2 regions of the Pseudoalteromonas sp. P80D2 genome follow, and region 1 is predicted to be linked to the other one. Evidence: predicted binding sites of a transcription regulator. Region 1 holds the regulator's gene; the other holds the start of a gene.

Region 1 (7,170 bases):
TGCTTGCTCGTTAATAACATTACTCATTAGTTCGCCTCCGCTGCTGCATCAATCGCGGCTTGAATTTGACTCGGTTGGATAACATCGCCGGTATCATTACCCCACGCGTTTCGCTTATAAGTAATAACCGCAGCAAGTTGCTTAATTGAAAGCTGTTTATCAAACGCTTGCATTGCTGTGCCAGGCTTACCGTGTAACACGATATCTATGTGATCTTTTACATCACCTAATACAATCGGGCTGCCTTTAAGCGCTGGAAAAACGCCCGGTAAGCCCATACCAGTAGGTTGGTGACATGCAGCACAGCTTGCCATATACACTTGCTCACCTAAGACCATAAGCTCTTCTTTAGGTAATGTTTGATCAAGCAAAGCAGCATCTGCTGCAGCCGCATTGGCTTTTTCTTGCTTGGCATCTGCAAGCCAATTAGCAAACTCATCTTCAGGTAAGGCTTTCACCACAACAGGCATAAAGCCATGATCTTTACCGCATAACTCAGCACATTGGCCACGGTAAACACCTGGCTCGTTAATACGTGTCCACGCTTCATTGATAAACCCAGGATTTGCGTCCTTTTTAACCGCAAAATCAGGCACCCACCATGAATGAATTACATCGTCTGAGGTCATTAAAAAGCGCACTTTCTTATTGATAGGAAGTACTAGCGGTTTATCTACTTCAAGCAAATAATGCTCAGTTTTCTCTGCTTGGTTGTCTATTTGATCTTTAGGAGTAGATAGAATCGAGTAATAAGCAATGTCTTCACCCATGTACTCGTAATGCCACTTCCATTGTGAGCCAGTCACTTTAATGGTGATATCGGCTTTAGAGGCATCTTCCATGGCAATTAAGGTTTTTGTGGCAGGCACAGCCATGGCGATTAAGATGACAAATGGAATAGCAGTCCAAAGTATTTCAACTTTTGTACTTTCATGAAATTGGGCAGGCTTGGCCCCTTTGGATTTACGGTGGTGTATTAAAGCCCAAAACATCACCGCAAATACGATGATGCCGATTACACAGCAGATAATAAATATCGTCATGTGTAACTCATAAACATTATTACTTATATCGGTCACCCCTTTACGCATATTGTATTGGCTATTTGCCAATGCAAGCTCAGGAAGTGCAAACAATATAAGCCACAAGGCGTAACGCAGTTTACCCATGTGACGGCTCCTTTAGATGCTATTGCAAGACGCAAAGCGAAAAGGCGATACAACAAGGTGCCCATTCGTTTTTCTTATTGTTCAGAGCGACTACGTATCATTTTGACCCACTTATGATACCGACCCCATGACTAACACCTCGCACATTTTTGTGTCTTTTTATTAATTAGGTGTTAATACAGTGTATTAACCAATTAGTTAAAAAATGACCAATAAGCAAGTTTTAATGATAATAAATGTTTATTTTGGTGCAGAAATAACAACTATAATCAGCGCTTTATTTAATGTTTAGGAGTAAGAACGAAATGTAAAAAGAGAGGAAAACTGCGCTATATAAGGCTTTAAATGAAGAGTAAGGATTCACAAATCCTAATTAAGTAGTAAAATTTCAGTGGCGCACCAAATTGAGTCAATTTAATGCACCAAATTGGGAACGTTTACATCCAGTCAGCGTTACGAATAACACCTACCGCTAACCCCTCGATGTTGAACGACTCATGCTCAAGGTCAACCTCAATAGGCGAAAACTCTTCGTTCTCAGCGTGTAAAAGTACTTTGCGACCCGCTTTTTCTAGACGCTTAACTGTTACATCTTCATCGACTCGAGCTACAACTACTTGCCCGTTTTCAGCAACTTGTGTTCTGTGTACTGCAAGCAAATCGCCATCCATAATACCAATGTCTTTCATACTCATACCATTTACACGCAGTAAGAAATCGGCAGCAGGTTTAAATAATGAAGGATCAACTTGGCAGTGACTTTCAACATGCTCTTGCGCCAAAATAGGTTCACCAGCTGCAACACGGCCAATTAAAGGTAAGCCTAGTTGCTCTGGCTCATCTTCTTCAATTAACTGAATACCGCGACTCGCCCCTGGCTTCATTTTGATCATGCCTTTTTTTGCCAGTGCTTTTAGGTGTTCTTCAGCAGCGTTGGCACTTTTAAAACCCAATGTTTGAGCTATTTCAGCACGCGTAGGTGGCATGCCTGTATCTTTAATAAAGACTTTAATTAGTTCTAAAATTTGCGATTGGCGTTTAGTTAATGGGCGCATACAACTGGTTTTCCATACAGTACATTTAACTGTGAGTATATACAGTTATTTGAAAATCGCAAATTTAAATTAACTCCATCATATTGCTACAAAACTAACATTGAACCACACCGAAAGATGCCATAAGGTATTATCTTTAATTAGCAGGCTAAGGAAACACAATGAGTATTTGGCACCAACCAATCACGTTAGAGCTTTGCAAAGAGCTGGAACAAGGGATTACCGGTCAAGGCACTTTAATGAAAACTATGGGCATTGAGGTAACTGAAATTGGCGATGATTATTTAATGGCAACCATGCCTGCTATTCCTGAGCATCATAACCCTATGGGCATGGTCCATGGCGGAGCAAACATTGTATTAGCAGAGACAGTGGCAAGCTATGCAGCCAATTTCGTGGTTGATTTCAATAAGTTTTATGCTGTTGGCCAAGAAATTAATGCCAACCACATGAAAGCGTCACGCAAAGGAACGTTAACAGCAACTGCGAGGCCGCTGCATTTAGGTAAGCGAACTTCTGTTTGGGATATTAAAATTACCAATGCCGCAGGAGAGCTTTGCTGCGTATCAAGAATGACCGCAGCTGTTGTAGAGCGATAAATTCTGGCTATTTTTCGACAGGATAAATAGTAATTTCAATCCCTGCGCCAATTGCAGAGATACGTAACAAGGTATCGGCATGCAGGGGTTGGTTAAAGCATTTAGGCGAATTACCTGATTCAAAGCCTATATCAAATGTACGCTTTGAGCACGATAACCACTGTTTTAATGCATTGCGCGAGCAAGACTCAATAAGCTCGCAAAGCTGGTTAATTGCTTTATCTGGAGAGCTGATATCTGCGGTTGCTTCAATACGTGCTAGTTGGCGGTATTCATCTTGGTCATAATGTAAAACCATGGCGTTTTTCTTCAAATCAGCAACAAGCGCACTTATATCGTGCTTTGACTCAAGCTCCAGATCTACATTTAAAAATTGAATTTCCGACATACTCTCGTTTTTACCCTCTATTTATATCGACTGAAACTTTAACTCAGTTTTGTATATATACCAAATCTAGAATACAGTTAATGCGACATTATGCCGCATTGGCAATCTAGCTAAACAACCTAAAATAGCGCCCACATAACAATAATAACGGGGTAATAATGAATAAACGCCTGTTTAAGTATGCTCGTAAAGGGCATAAATGGCTTGGCTACTTACTTGCTTTGCAGATCTTTTTTTGGCTCTTAGGTGGGCTGGTAATGAGCTCATTACCACTTGAAAAAGTGCATGGTAAGCATCTGGCTAATCGCAGTTTAAGTAGCCCATTTTTATTGTCGGACTACCCTGCTTCAATTGATAAAATAACAGCGCAATTCGAGCAAATCGAGGGTATTAAATATAGCCATTTTTTAAATACCCCGATTATAGAAGTTACATCCTTTAGCGGTACGTTTATTTTTGATGGCAGAACAGGTGCTAAAATGCCTGCACCGAGTAAAGCGCAAATCATTGAAAATGCCCAAGCTCACCTGCTTATTGACGCAAAAATAACGCAAGCGCAGTTATTAACAAAAGGGCCTAGAGAAGTCGGTCACAAAGCCAATGTTTGGCAAATTAGCTTCGATGATTGGTTAACAACAACCTTATATTTAGATAGCCAAACCGGTAAAGTTATAACTGTGCGCAGCACCCTGTGGCGCATTTTCGACTTTTTCTGGATGCTACACATTATGGATTATGATGAGCGTGAGAACTTTAACAATCCACTACTCATCAGCTTCTCAGCCACCAGCGTACTATTTTGTATTACAGGAGTTCTCTTGTTACTACAAAACGTTCGAATTAAACGTAAAAAGCCAGCTACACGTGTTGGTCAATCAAAATAGGATTGCCATCTGGGTCGGTGATAATAAAACTCGCGTCACCGGCCTTTTGTATTTCTAATCCTTGTTGCTGAAATTGTGCAGCTAATTGCTCAAAGGTTGCAAATTCATCCAAAGCTTCAGCATTTTGATCCCACCCAGGGTTAAAGGTCAGCATGGTTTTATCAAACATACCTTGAAACAAACCTATCAAATGTTCACCGTTTTTCATTATTAGCCAATGCTGTTCTATCTCCCCAGCAAACTCTTTGAAACCTAGCTTTTCATAAAACTGCTTTGAAGCACGAATATCTTTTACATTTAGACTTACAGAAAAAGCACCTAATAACATGGTTGTAATTCCTTTAATAAAAACGGCCTAACAACTATAGCTGAGTTGAAAAACTTTTCCTTTTTAGAATAGTCGCTCTAGAATAGCTGTTCCTGTAGTTCACTGATGTGATGGATATGCGTTTATTTCTATACTTAGCCCTTTGTTTTATTTTCACTTTTCCTATATCCGCTAAAGAATTTTCGAGCTTTTACAGTGCCAAAAAGCATTTAATTAAGAACCTACCAAGCAATAGTAAAAGCTTATATTGTGGTTGCGATATCAAGCGCCAAGGTAAAAAACTTGTGCCAGACCCTGATGCGTGTGGTTATATTCCTAGAAACTCTGTCACCCGTTCAGGAAAAGAGAATGCTCGCGCAAAAAGAATAGAGTGGGAGCACATTGTGCCTGCCTGGGAGTTCGGTCATCAATTACAATGCTGGCAGGATGGCGGTCGCAAAAACTGTAAAAAGGTCAGTGAAAAGTTTCGTCAAATGGAAGCTGACATTAATAACCTTGCCCCCGCAATTGGTGAGATAAATGCAGACCGTTCAAACTTTCGCTACGGCATGGTCTCAACATCAAGTGCAAGTTACGGAGCATGTCCCGTAAAAATCGATTTTAAGCAACGCGTATTTGAGCCGCCCATTTATGCAAGAAAGCAAATAGCCGATACCTATTTTTATATGCAAAAAACCTATGGTTTAAAAATATCTGATAAACAACGTAAATTATTTGAATCGTGGCAAAAGCTTGAAATAGCTGAAATTAGCAATCGCAAATCTTTATAACTAGCAGCACATTCGTTTACATTTTAGACACTATAATTTATTGCTTTCAGATTAAGTAATTGTTAGTTTTTAAACAATTTATATAAGAAAGGAAGCACCATGTTTAAAAATAACAAACTCGCTTTAGCTGTCTTCTTAGCGGCTTCAGGCATGTCTTTATCTGGCTGCGGCGGTGGTGGCTCATCGAGCAATACCGATACCACGAATCCACCACCAACAACTTCTGAACCCACTTGGACGGCTGGTGTCTTTGAGCCATCAAGCGAATTTAAAGATCAATGCGCTGTACCGCGAACAGGCAATGATCCATATAACGATAATCAACCTTACCCAGATACAGCAGGCTCTGAGTTTACTGAGAAGATGTGGCTACGTTCATGGAGTGACGAAACCTATCTTTGGTACGATGAAATAGAAGACAATGACCCAGATAACTTCAGCTCTGTCGCCGCTTATTTTGAGCAATTAAAAACCTTCGAAAAAACAGACTCTGGTGCTTATAAAGATCAATTCCATTTCAGCAGGCCAACAGAAGAGTATTTTCAAGAGTCGCAATCAGGTGTGGTTTCTGGCTATGGTATCAATTGGGCATTTATAAGTAATGTTCCGCCACGAGAGTTACGTGTTGCCTATTTAGAGAGTGGCTCACCAGCTGCAAATGCAGGCTTACAACGCGGTGATACTATTTTAATGGTCGACGACGTCAGCATTGACACTAATACCCAACAAGGCGTAGATATTCTAAATGAAGCGCTATTTGGGCCGACAGCTGGCGACTCGCACAATTTTGTTGTACGCAGTAATGATGGCACCGAAAAATCGTTTACTCTAGTCGCAGGTAATATAACCCAAACACCTGTACAAAATGTCGATACTATTACCACAGGAGATGGCACTAAAGTTGGCTACATGCAGTTTAACAGCCATATAAGTATTGCTCAGCCTGAGCTGATAAGTGCTGTGAATAAGTTCAAAACCGACAATATCGACGAGCTTGTGATCGACCTTAGATACAATGGCGGTGGTTTATTAGCGCTTTCTTCGCAACTTGCCTATATGATTGCAGGTCCAGCTAATACGAGTGACTATTTTTACTATCAAGTCATTGAAAATGACAAGCAGCCCGAGAGCGACCCATACCCGTTTATTGATATTGAAGTCGATTATTCTACTTTCGAGGGAACAGGTAACACTCTCCCTGACTTAAATTTATCGAAAGTCTATGTACTCAGCACTGATAATACGTGTTCAGCATCAGAAGCACTTATCAATGGCTTAAAAGGCATAGATACTGAAGTTATTTTAATAGGTGGTAAAACCTGCGGTAAACCATATGGTTTTACCCCAACGCATAACTGTGCAACCACTTACTACACCATTCAGCTAACGGGTGTGAATTACAAGGGCTTTGGCGAATACTCTGACGGCTTAGTACCAACTCCTTCACCGCAATTCGATGCAGATGTAAAAGGCTGTGAACTCGATGACGACTTTAACCACCAGTTAGGTGATAGTGATGAAACACTTCTGAGTGCAGCGCTTTATCATATTGAGAATGATAGTTGCCCAGTGGTAACGCAAAGTGTCACAGCTAAGCAAGCGACAACCTCATCTTATGCTGCTGATGAAGCTGGTATTGCGCTAAAAGCTAATACTACACTTTACAAAAATAATATGGATTTAACCCGTCCGCTACCAGCTAAGGAAGGTGATAATGAATAAAGCACTGTTCTTAACCTGCACCTTACTGGCAAGCATAGCAGGCTGTAAAAGTACTCAAGCAGAGCAACCGCAAGATGCAACGCTTGTTCGGGTAAACCCGGGAGTGATTACTGATATACAGCAGGCTATTCAGTCTGCTAAAGGCGGTGCACTGGTCACCTTAGCCGATGATGTATTTACTAAAAGCGCAGAGTTACTGATTGACCACGGCACCAACAAAGGGCCTGATGGCCTGCCAATTATGGGTGCCCATTC
Region 2 (7,170 bases), on a different contig from region 1:
AAAGGCTGGCATGACGCGATGGCAAACCTTAAGTCGTATGGTGAGCGTGCCGTGATGCAAGATGGTGAGCCGTTAACACCGAATGAGCTTCAAGCATTTGCTTTAGCACTGCGTACCAAGCTTGATCAAAGTGGTGATGATGAAGTGGCGTGGATGCTGCTAGGTCGTGTTGCTATGTCATTAAATGAATTTGATATGGCAATGCAGTCATTTGATAAGGTTCTTAAAATGAACCCAGATAACAAGCAAGTGCTGATCAGCTATTCGCAAGTTCTGTTAATGGAAGGCAGTGATGCGAATATGTCTCGTGCGGCGACTATGTTATCGAGAGTGTTAAAAGCAGAGCCGACCAATATTGATGCTATCTCATTGCTAGCCCTAATTGCTTATGAGCGTAAAGATTGGCTGCAAGCAAAAACTGCGTTTGAAGTACTGCTTGCAAGTATGCAGCAAAACGACCCGCGCTATAGCATGATTGCAGAGCGAATTGCTGAAATTGATGCTCATTTAAATAATGAGCAGCAAGTTACAAATACAAAACTCGCAGAAGCTTCAAACAGTGAAATTAGCATCACGGTTGATTTAGACTCTGCACTTGCAGATTCGCAGCCACAAAACGGCACGTTATTTGTTTTTGCAAAAGCAGCCAGTGGTCCACAAATGCCATTAGCTGTGGTAAAAATGACCGAATATAGCTTTCCGCTAACCGTGACATTGAGTGATAGCAATGCCATGGTAGAAGGCTTGAATCTATCAAGTGTCGATAAAATTATTTTAACTGCGCGTTTATCAAAAGATGCAACTGTGGTAACTTCTAGCGGCGAGTTGGAAGGCAAGTCGGATGTTTTAGAGCGCGCAAACGTAAAAGAATATTCGTTGCTAATTAATGAGTTAATACCTTAAGGATAGCCGATGTTTAGGCACAGTATATTTTTTATCTTTTTTGTAGTGCTTGCAGGATGCGCACAAATACCTGAAGAAAAAGCGGATGAGCGAGACCCATTACAGTCGTTTAACCGTCCTATGTATGATTTTAATATGGACGTGCTTGACGCTTATATTCTTCGCCCAGCAGCTGTTGGCTACGTTACAGTCACGCCAACACCGGTAAGACGTAGCATTGTTAATTTTACCGATAACATCACCGCACCAACGGATATGGTCAATGCTGGCCTGCAAGGTAAACCTGGTAATATGGGTATTAGCCTAGCGCGCTTTTTAGTGAACTCTACGGTAGGTTTACTCGGCTTTTTTGATGTCGCTTCATCGCTGGGTTTAGAAATTGTCGATGAAGACTTTGGTCAAACCTTAGGTGTATGGGGTGTAGGTGATGGCGCATACTTGATGATCCCAGGTATGGGGCCAAGTACAGCACGAAACCTAACAGGTGATGTGGTAGATAACTTTGTGTTACCTGAAATCACGTTAACAACACCACAGACAATATTAGTGTTCGCGCTGAAAGCGGTTGAGGCCCGTGCTTCATTAATGCCACAAGAGAGCCTATTAAATGAGTCGCTAGACCCTTATATCTTCATGAAGGATATTTACTTCCAGCGTCAATTATATGAGCTACATGATGGTAATCCGCCAGTAGAAAAAGAGCCTGATGATTTTGACGAAGACTTCTTAGAAAATCTTTAAGATTATTCAAATAAAAATGCCAGCAATTGCTGGCATTTTTTATAGCATTAATAGATTGATATTCATCAGTCTCCAAACACACTCATTTGGTCATTAGACCAACTTAATGCGTCGTGGTAAGCGTCCGGTACTTCTTCTGGCTTAAGGCCCAACTGTTGTTGGATTTCTTTCGCTTTTTCCCAATTTGCTTGCTCATAGAATTTTACAAGGTTTAGATAGGTAGCGAGTAAGCCTTCATCTTTAAGTAGAGCGTCTTTAATTTCGTTGGTCAGCGGTAACTTATTCATAACGCTTGGCATATCTTCATCTAAGATAGCATCCATTAATGACATCATGCCTGTTAAGAAAGCCATACCTGTATCGCGTAACTTACCATGACTAATTGCCAGTAATTCAGCAAACCGTGCTCGGGTTAGCGACAGGCGGATCAGTTCAGCAGGTTTATCTGCAGATACTTGAGCTGCAAATAACAGCGACAAGAAACGTTTAATTTCTTCGCTTCCTAATACGATAAGCGCTTGCTTGATTGTGCTGATTTCGGCACGGCGTTTAAATGCCGCGGAGTTTGAATAGCGTAATAGCTTATAAGATAAGTTAACGTCACGTTCAAACACCTCAGTGATTTTTCTAAGGTTTAAATCAATACTTGATGTTTCGTATAGGAGCTCGGCAAGAGCCATCTCAGAAGGTGGCAAAGTTTTACTTTGTACCATCTCCGGTTTTGAAAAGAAAAAGCCTTGAAAGTAACTAAAACCCATTTCTAGGGCAAGTTGGTATTTCTCGTAAGTTTCGACTTTTTCGGCAAGCAACTTGATGTGCGGGTGAGGTTTTATCGCTTCAATAACCGCTTCAATCGACTCTTTGTCTGTGGTTAAAAAGTCAATTTTGATCATATCGATATACGGATAAAAATGACGCCAGACAGGTTGATGAATGTAATCATCAAGGGCCAGTGTGTAACCACGCTCTTTTAAATCTTTAACCAGAGCAAGTAAACGTTTACCTGGTTGAATAGTTTCAAGAATTTCGACAACGACTTGTTCTTTACCCAGTAATAAAGGGTAGCCTTTTTGGAGTGTCTCTAAAGTGAAATTAATGTAAGCTGGTTTGTTATCCGTTAAATCTTCTAAACCAAAATTGAACTGACTACCTTCAATGAGTCGTGATGTTGCTTCATCGCCATCAATGTCTGGAAACACGTTATCTACGCCATCCCTAAACAGGAGTTCGTAGCCGACAAGTTTCTTTTCCTTATCTAAAATAGGTTGGCGTGCAGCGTAAAAATACATAGTCCTGGCATGTCCACTTCGGTTAATTCATTTATCCATCAGCAATATATGTCATTGTGCCTGAAATAGCATTAATTAAATGCGAGTATTTGAGGATAAATACTGATTTTATTCTGATCTTAAGACTAGGATAAATTGCAATTGAATTCTATAACTTGCGATTAAATATCATATTTTTGTTATGAAAAGGTTGAAATTGTAAACCCTGCCATTGAACTGCTTGATTGGAGTTGTAGGGGGGAAGCATGTTATAGTCATGGGTGATATCGGTTTTTACCCCAATAATGTCTTAAAATTAAATAACTTGCGAGTCATTATTCGGATTAAAAGCCAACATTAAACAACTTTTGGAGGCTAATTTGGAAACAGGAATGATAATTTCGTTAGCAATGTACTTCATCGTCATGCTGGGGATTGGGCTGTATGCTTATAAGCAATCTACCGACGATGTATCAGGCTATATGCTAGGTGGTCGTAATTTATCACCAAGTGTTGCTGCGCTTTCAGCTGGCGCATCAGACATGAGTGGTTGGCTGCTAATGGGTCTACCGGGTGCAATGTATTTGTTTGGTTTAAGCAAGGTTTGGATTGCCATAGGTCTAGTGCTCGGTGCTTGGGCTAACTACTTCCTAGTCGCGCCTCGTTTACGTGTTTACACAGAAAAGGCGAATGACTCAATCACCATTCCAGATTACTTCGCGAACCGCTTTGATGATAATAAAAATATTCTGCGTGTGATCTCTGCGATTGTAATCATTGTTTTCTTCACCTTGTATACGTCATCAGGTGTTGTTGCAGGCGGCAAGTTGTTCGAAAACTCATTTAATATGAGCTACGAAATGGGTCTGTACATCACAACCGGTGTCGTCGTGTTATATACCTTGTTTGGTGGCTTCTTAGCAGTGAGCCTGACTGACTTTGTACAAGGCTGTATCATGTTTATCTCGTTGCTGGCTGTGCCAATTGCAACGTTTACCATGCTTGATCAGCCAGTTATGGATACACTTGCTAATGCACGCTATGACTTATTATTAAGCTCACCAAAAGAATCAGAAATTCATGCACTTAATATGATGGATTGGTTTGCAGGTGGTTCAACGATAGCGATTATCTCTGCAATGGCATGGGGCCTTGGTTATTTTGGTCAACCACATATTATTGTACGTTTTATGTCTGTGCGTTCTGTGAAAGATATGCCGACTATGCGCCGTGTGGGTATGTCGTGGATGACGCTTTCAGCTATTGGTGCTGTGCTAACAGGTCTATTTGGTGCTGCTTATATGCTTGAAAACCAAATGCCAATTGATGATAAAGAAACGATTTTCCTAGTGTTGTCTGAGCTTATCTTCCATCCTTTAATTGCCGGCTTCTTATTGGCAGCTATTTTAGCGGCGATTATGAGTACTATCTCATCACAGTTATTAGTTTGTTCAAGCTCACTAACCGAAGATTTTTATAAGATTTACTTAAACCGTAGTGCATCGCAAAAAGAGCTGGTTTTAGTAGGTCGTATTAGTGTTATTTTGGTTGCTCTATTTGCTATTTACCTAGCCTATGACCGCAATAGCTCTATCTTAGACTTAGTGAGTAATGCATGGGCAGGTTTTGGTGCTGCATTTGGTCCACTCGTATTACTGAGCCTTTACTGGAAGCGTATGAACTTACAAGGCGCTATTAGTGGTATGGTTGTTGGTGCTGCAACAGTGCTGTTTTGGATTTACGCGCCAATTACAATTGATGGCCAAGCATTAAGTGCAATCATTTATGAGATTGTCCCAGGCTTTATTTTATCAACAATTGCTATTGTTGTTGTTAGCCTTACAACTGCTGAGCCGAAAAAAGAAATTACAGACTTATTTGATGAAGTTGAGTCGTCACTGTAGTTTTTGATTAAACACAAAAAAGGGCAACATCTGTTGCCCTTTTTTATGATCTAAATTTGCGTTTAGCTTGCCGCTTTTTCTTTTATATCAGCAACGTTGTCGTCTGACTTTGCTTTTTTAGGCTTAGCTGGGGCGTCTTTTGCACCTTTAAGTACCGCCATAAATTGGTCTTTTTCTTTTGCCATTTCAAGCGCCAGTGACTCAATTTGTTGCTCGCTTAATGGTACATCAACTTTTTCAAGCATTAGTTCTAATGACTCAGCAATGTCGAGCATTTTGTCATACGCATCAGCTTCTTTCTTAGTAGTAAACGTCATGCGCTCGACTCCGTTTCTTTCTACAACATATTTAACAACAACAGCCATGATTTCTCCTGCATTTAAGCGTGGCATTTGCAGCGTAATACCGCTACTTTGATTACTGTTTTTATATACAGTAATGCTTCGGGGCTTACTTTGCAAGTAACTTGAGAAAAATTTTATTCAGCAAATTTGACAATAATAGGGACATTAGCTTTATTTAAATTGTTACCCAAAGTTAAACACAAGCGATGGAGTGAGTGTTGGGTAATAGCTAACTACCTGTCCAAGATGGACATCATGGAGGAAATTATGAAATTACTATCAAGTATTTTACTTGCCACAAGCATTGCGTTACTACCTGCTACATCGGCATTCGCCGTTAAACCAACCGAAGCAACACAAGTTAAAATGCAAAAGCTCAGTATAAACAAAGCCAGCATAGATCAACTTACTCAATTACCGGGTATTGGAGAGTCAAAAGCTAAAGCGATTGTTGAGCACCGTAAAAAGCAAGGTCCGTTTAAGTCGGTAGAGCAATTAAAAGAAGTAAAAGGAATTGGCGATAAGCTATTTGCTAAACTTGAGGGGAAAATTACATTATAAATAGCGGGCTATACACCTAAACAGGGCGTTATTCGCCCTGTTTAAATTCATCGATAGCTTTGTCTAAATGCGCTAATGCGAACATGTTTTCGATAGGTGTTGTGATGAGTGGGTAACTCAAGCCCGCTAACAATAACCAAGGAATAAGCATCCAGCCTTCAAAGTAGGCCAAGCCTAAAAATAATGGTGCTAAAAAGGCAAGCTTACATACTGATAAAATGATCTTTTTGCTTGGGCTTAAATGAGCCAAAGCAAGGGCAATAATTTGCTGGCGTTGCCTTACTTTAAAGCTTTTTAAAGCAGGGATTTGGCTAGTAAAAAAATAAATCATTATAGCGACTTTTTACTCACTAATCGGCTAACTAGAACAGCCACAAATACCACTGAAAATGCTGCAAAAATCACTTCCATCCATGCTGGCATACTCATAGAAGCAAACTGCCAATCGATATTTCCGCAATCACCAGTAGCGGCAAAGAAGCTAGGGATCCATTCATGCAAAGGCATAAAGCTTGGGAAGTTAGGTTCAAATGCACAGCTAAATGCAAAAGGGTCAGTATTGTTTTGCATTGCAATGTGTTCTTTGGCAATAAAGTAACCCCAAATTGCAGAGACACCCCAAGTGGCAAATGCGACTAAGCGAACAACCATATTTTGTGGGTTAATTGCACCAATCACACCCGCTGCAAGTAAGCCTAAAACAGCGGTACGTTGATATATACACATGATGCATGGCTCAAGGCCCATGTTGTATTGAAAAAATAACGCAGTGATTTCAAATGCGAGGGAAATAACGGCTAATAATAACCAAGGTGTTCTTTTAGTTGCTAATTCTGCTAACCAATTCATGAAAGTTCCAATTTCAAATTGTTTTCAAGATTATGCTTAGACAGGGCAGTGGGTGCAAGTATCTAAGATGAAATTATACGAAAAAGGAGCCAACGAGCTCCTTTTCATTAATCATACCTAGGCTGGCTGTTACACACTAACAGCTTGCAAAGACTCACTTTGATAGCAGCCTAATACACGGGTGTATTGGGTGTGTTCTTTTAGCTCTTCAAGCGCTTGCTTAACATGTAAGTCATCAAGGTTTGCTTCAAGGTCAACATAAAACACCTCTTCCCATGGGTTTCCAGGTACTGGACGAGATTCCAATTTTACTAGGTTAATTTGATGTTGTTTAAAAATCATCAAGGCATCAGCCAATGAACCCGCTTGTTGTTTGGTCGCCATAATCAAACTGGTTTTTGTTGGAATTTGCTTAGATACTTGCAACGGGTTACGCGCGACGACAATGAAGCGGCTATGGTTTTCGCTTTGGTTTGCAAGGCCTGATTTAACGACTTCTAACCCTACATTTTTACCTGCTTGTGCTGAGCCGATAGCGGCGCTGTTTGTAGTTTCAACCGCTGATTGTAATGCATGGAAGGTTGAGTCACAGGTTTCATG

The links. The regulator LexA, encoded in region 1, represses DNA repair genes until DNA is damaged. The targets are predictions, from matches to a motif close to TACTGTATNNNNATACAGTA.
Region 2: the regulator LexA is predicted to act here: its motif matches at 5,235-5,254, upstream of VRK28_RS13100 (YebG family protein).

The regions. Positions count from the first base shown of each region.
Region 1 covers NZ_JAZDAR010000037.1:90,966-98,135, forward strand. Annotated here, with positions in the region: gene ctaD (cytochrome c oxidase subunit I) at 1-27, opposite strand, end outside; gene coxB (cytochrome c oxidase subunit II) at 27-1,169, opposite strand; gene lexA (transcriptional repressor LexA) at 1,607-2,224, opposite strand; gene VRK28_RS10705 (PaaI family thioesterase) at 2,386-2,823, shown strand; gene VRK28_RS10710 (hypothetical protein) at 2,831-3,211, opposite strand; gene VRK28_RS10715 (hypothetical protein) at 3,370-4,095, shown strand; gene VRK28_RS10720 (VOC family protein) at 4,070-4,423, opposite strand; gene VRK28_RS10725 (endonuclease) at 4,540-5,193, shown strand; gene VRK28_RS10730 (S41 family peptidase) at 5,293-6,915, shown strand; gene VRK28_RS10735 (hypothetical protein) at 6,908-7,170, shown strand, end outside.
Region 2 covers NZ_JAZDAR010000047.1:232,986-240,155, forward strand. Annotated here, with positions in the region: gene ccmI (c-type cytochrome biogenesis protein CcmI) at 1-903, shown strand, start outside; gene VRK28_RS13085 (MlaA family lipoprotein) at 913-1,644, shown strand; gene VRK28_RS13090 (EAL and HDOD domain-containing protein) at 1,710-2,933, opposite strand; gene putP (sodium/proline symporter PutP) at 3,305-4,816, shown strand; gene VRK28_RS13100 (YebG family protein) at 4,879-5,181, opposite strand; gene VRK28_RS13105 (ComEA family DNA-binding protein) at 5,428-5,721, shown strand; gene VRK28_RS13110 (DUF6170 family protein) at 5,750-6,052, opposite strand; gene dsbB (disulfide bond formation protein DsbB) at 6,052-6,570, opposite strand; gene VRK28_RS13120 (chorismate mutase) at 6,700-7,170, opposite strand, start outside.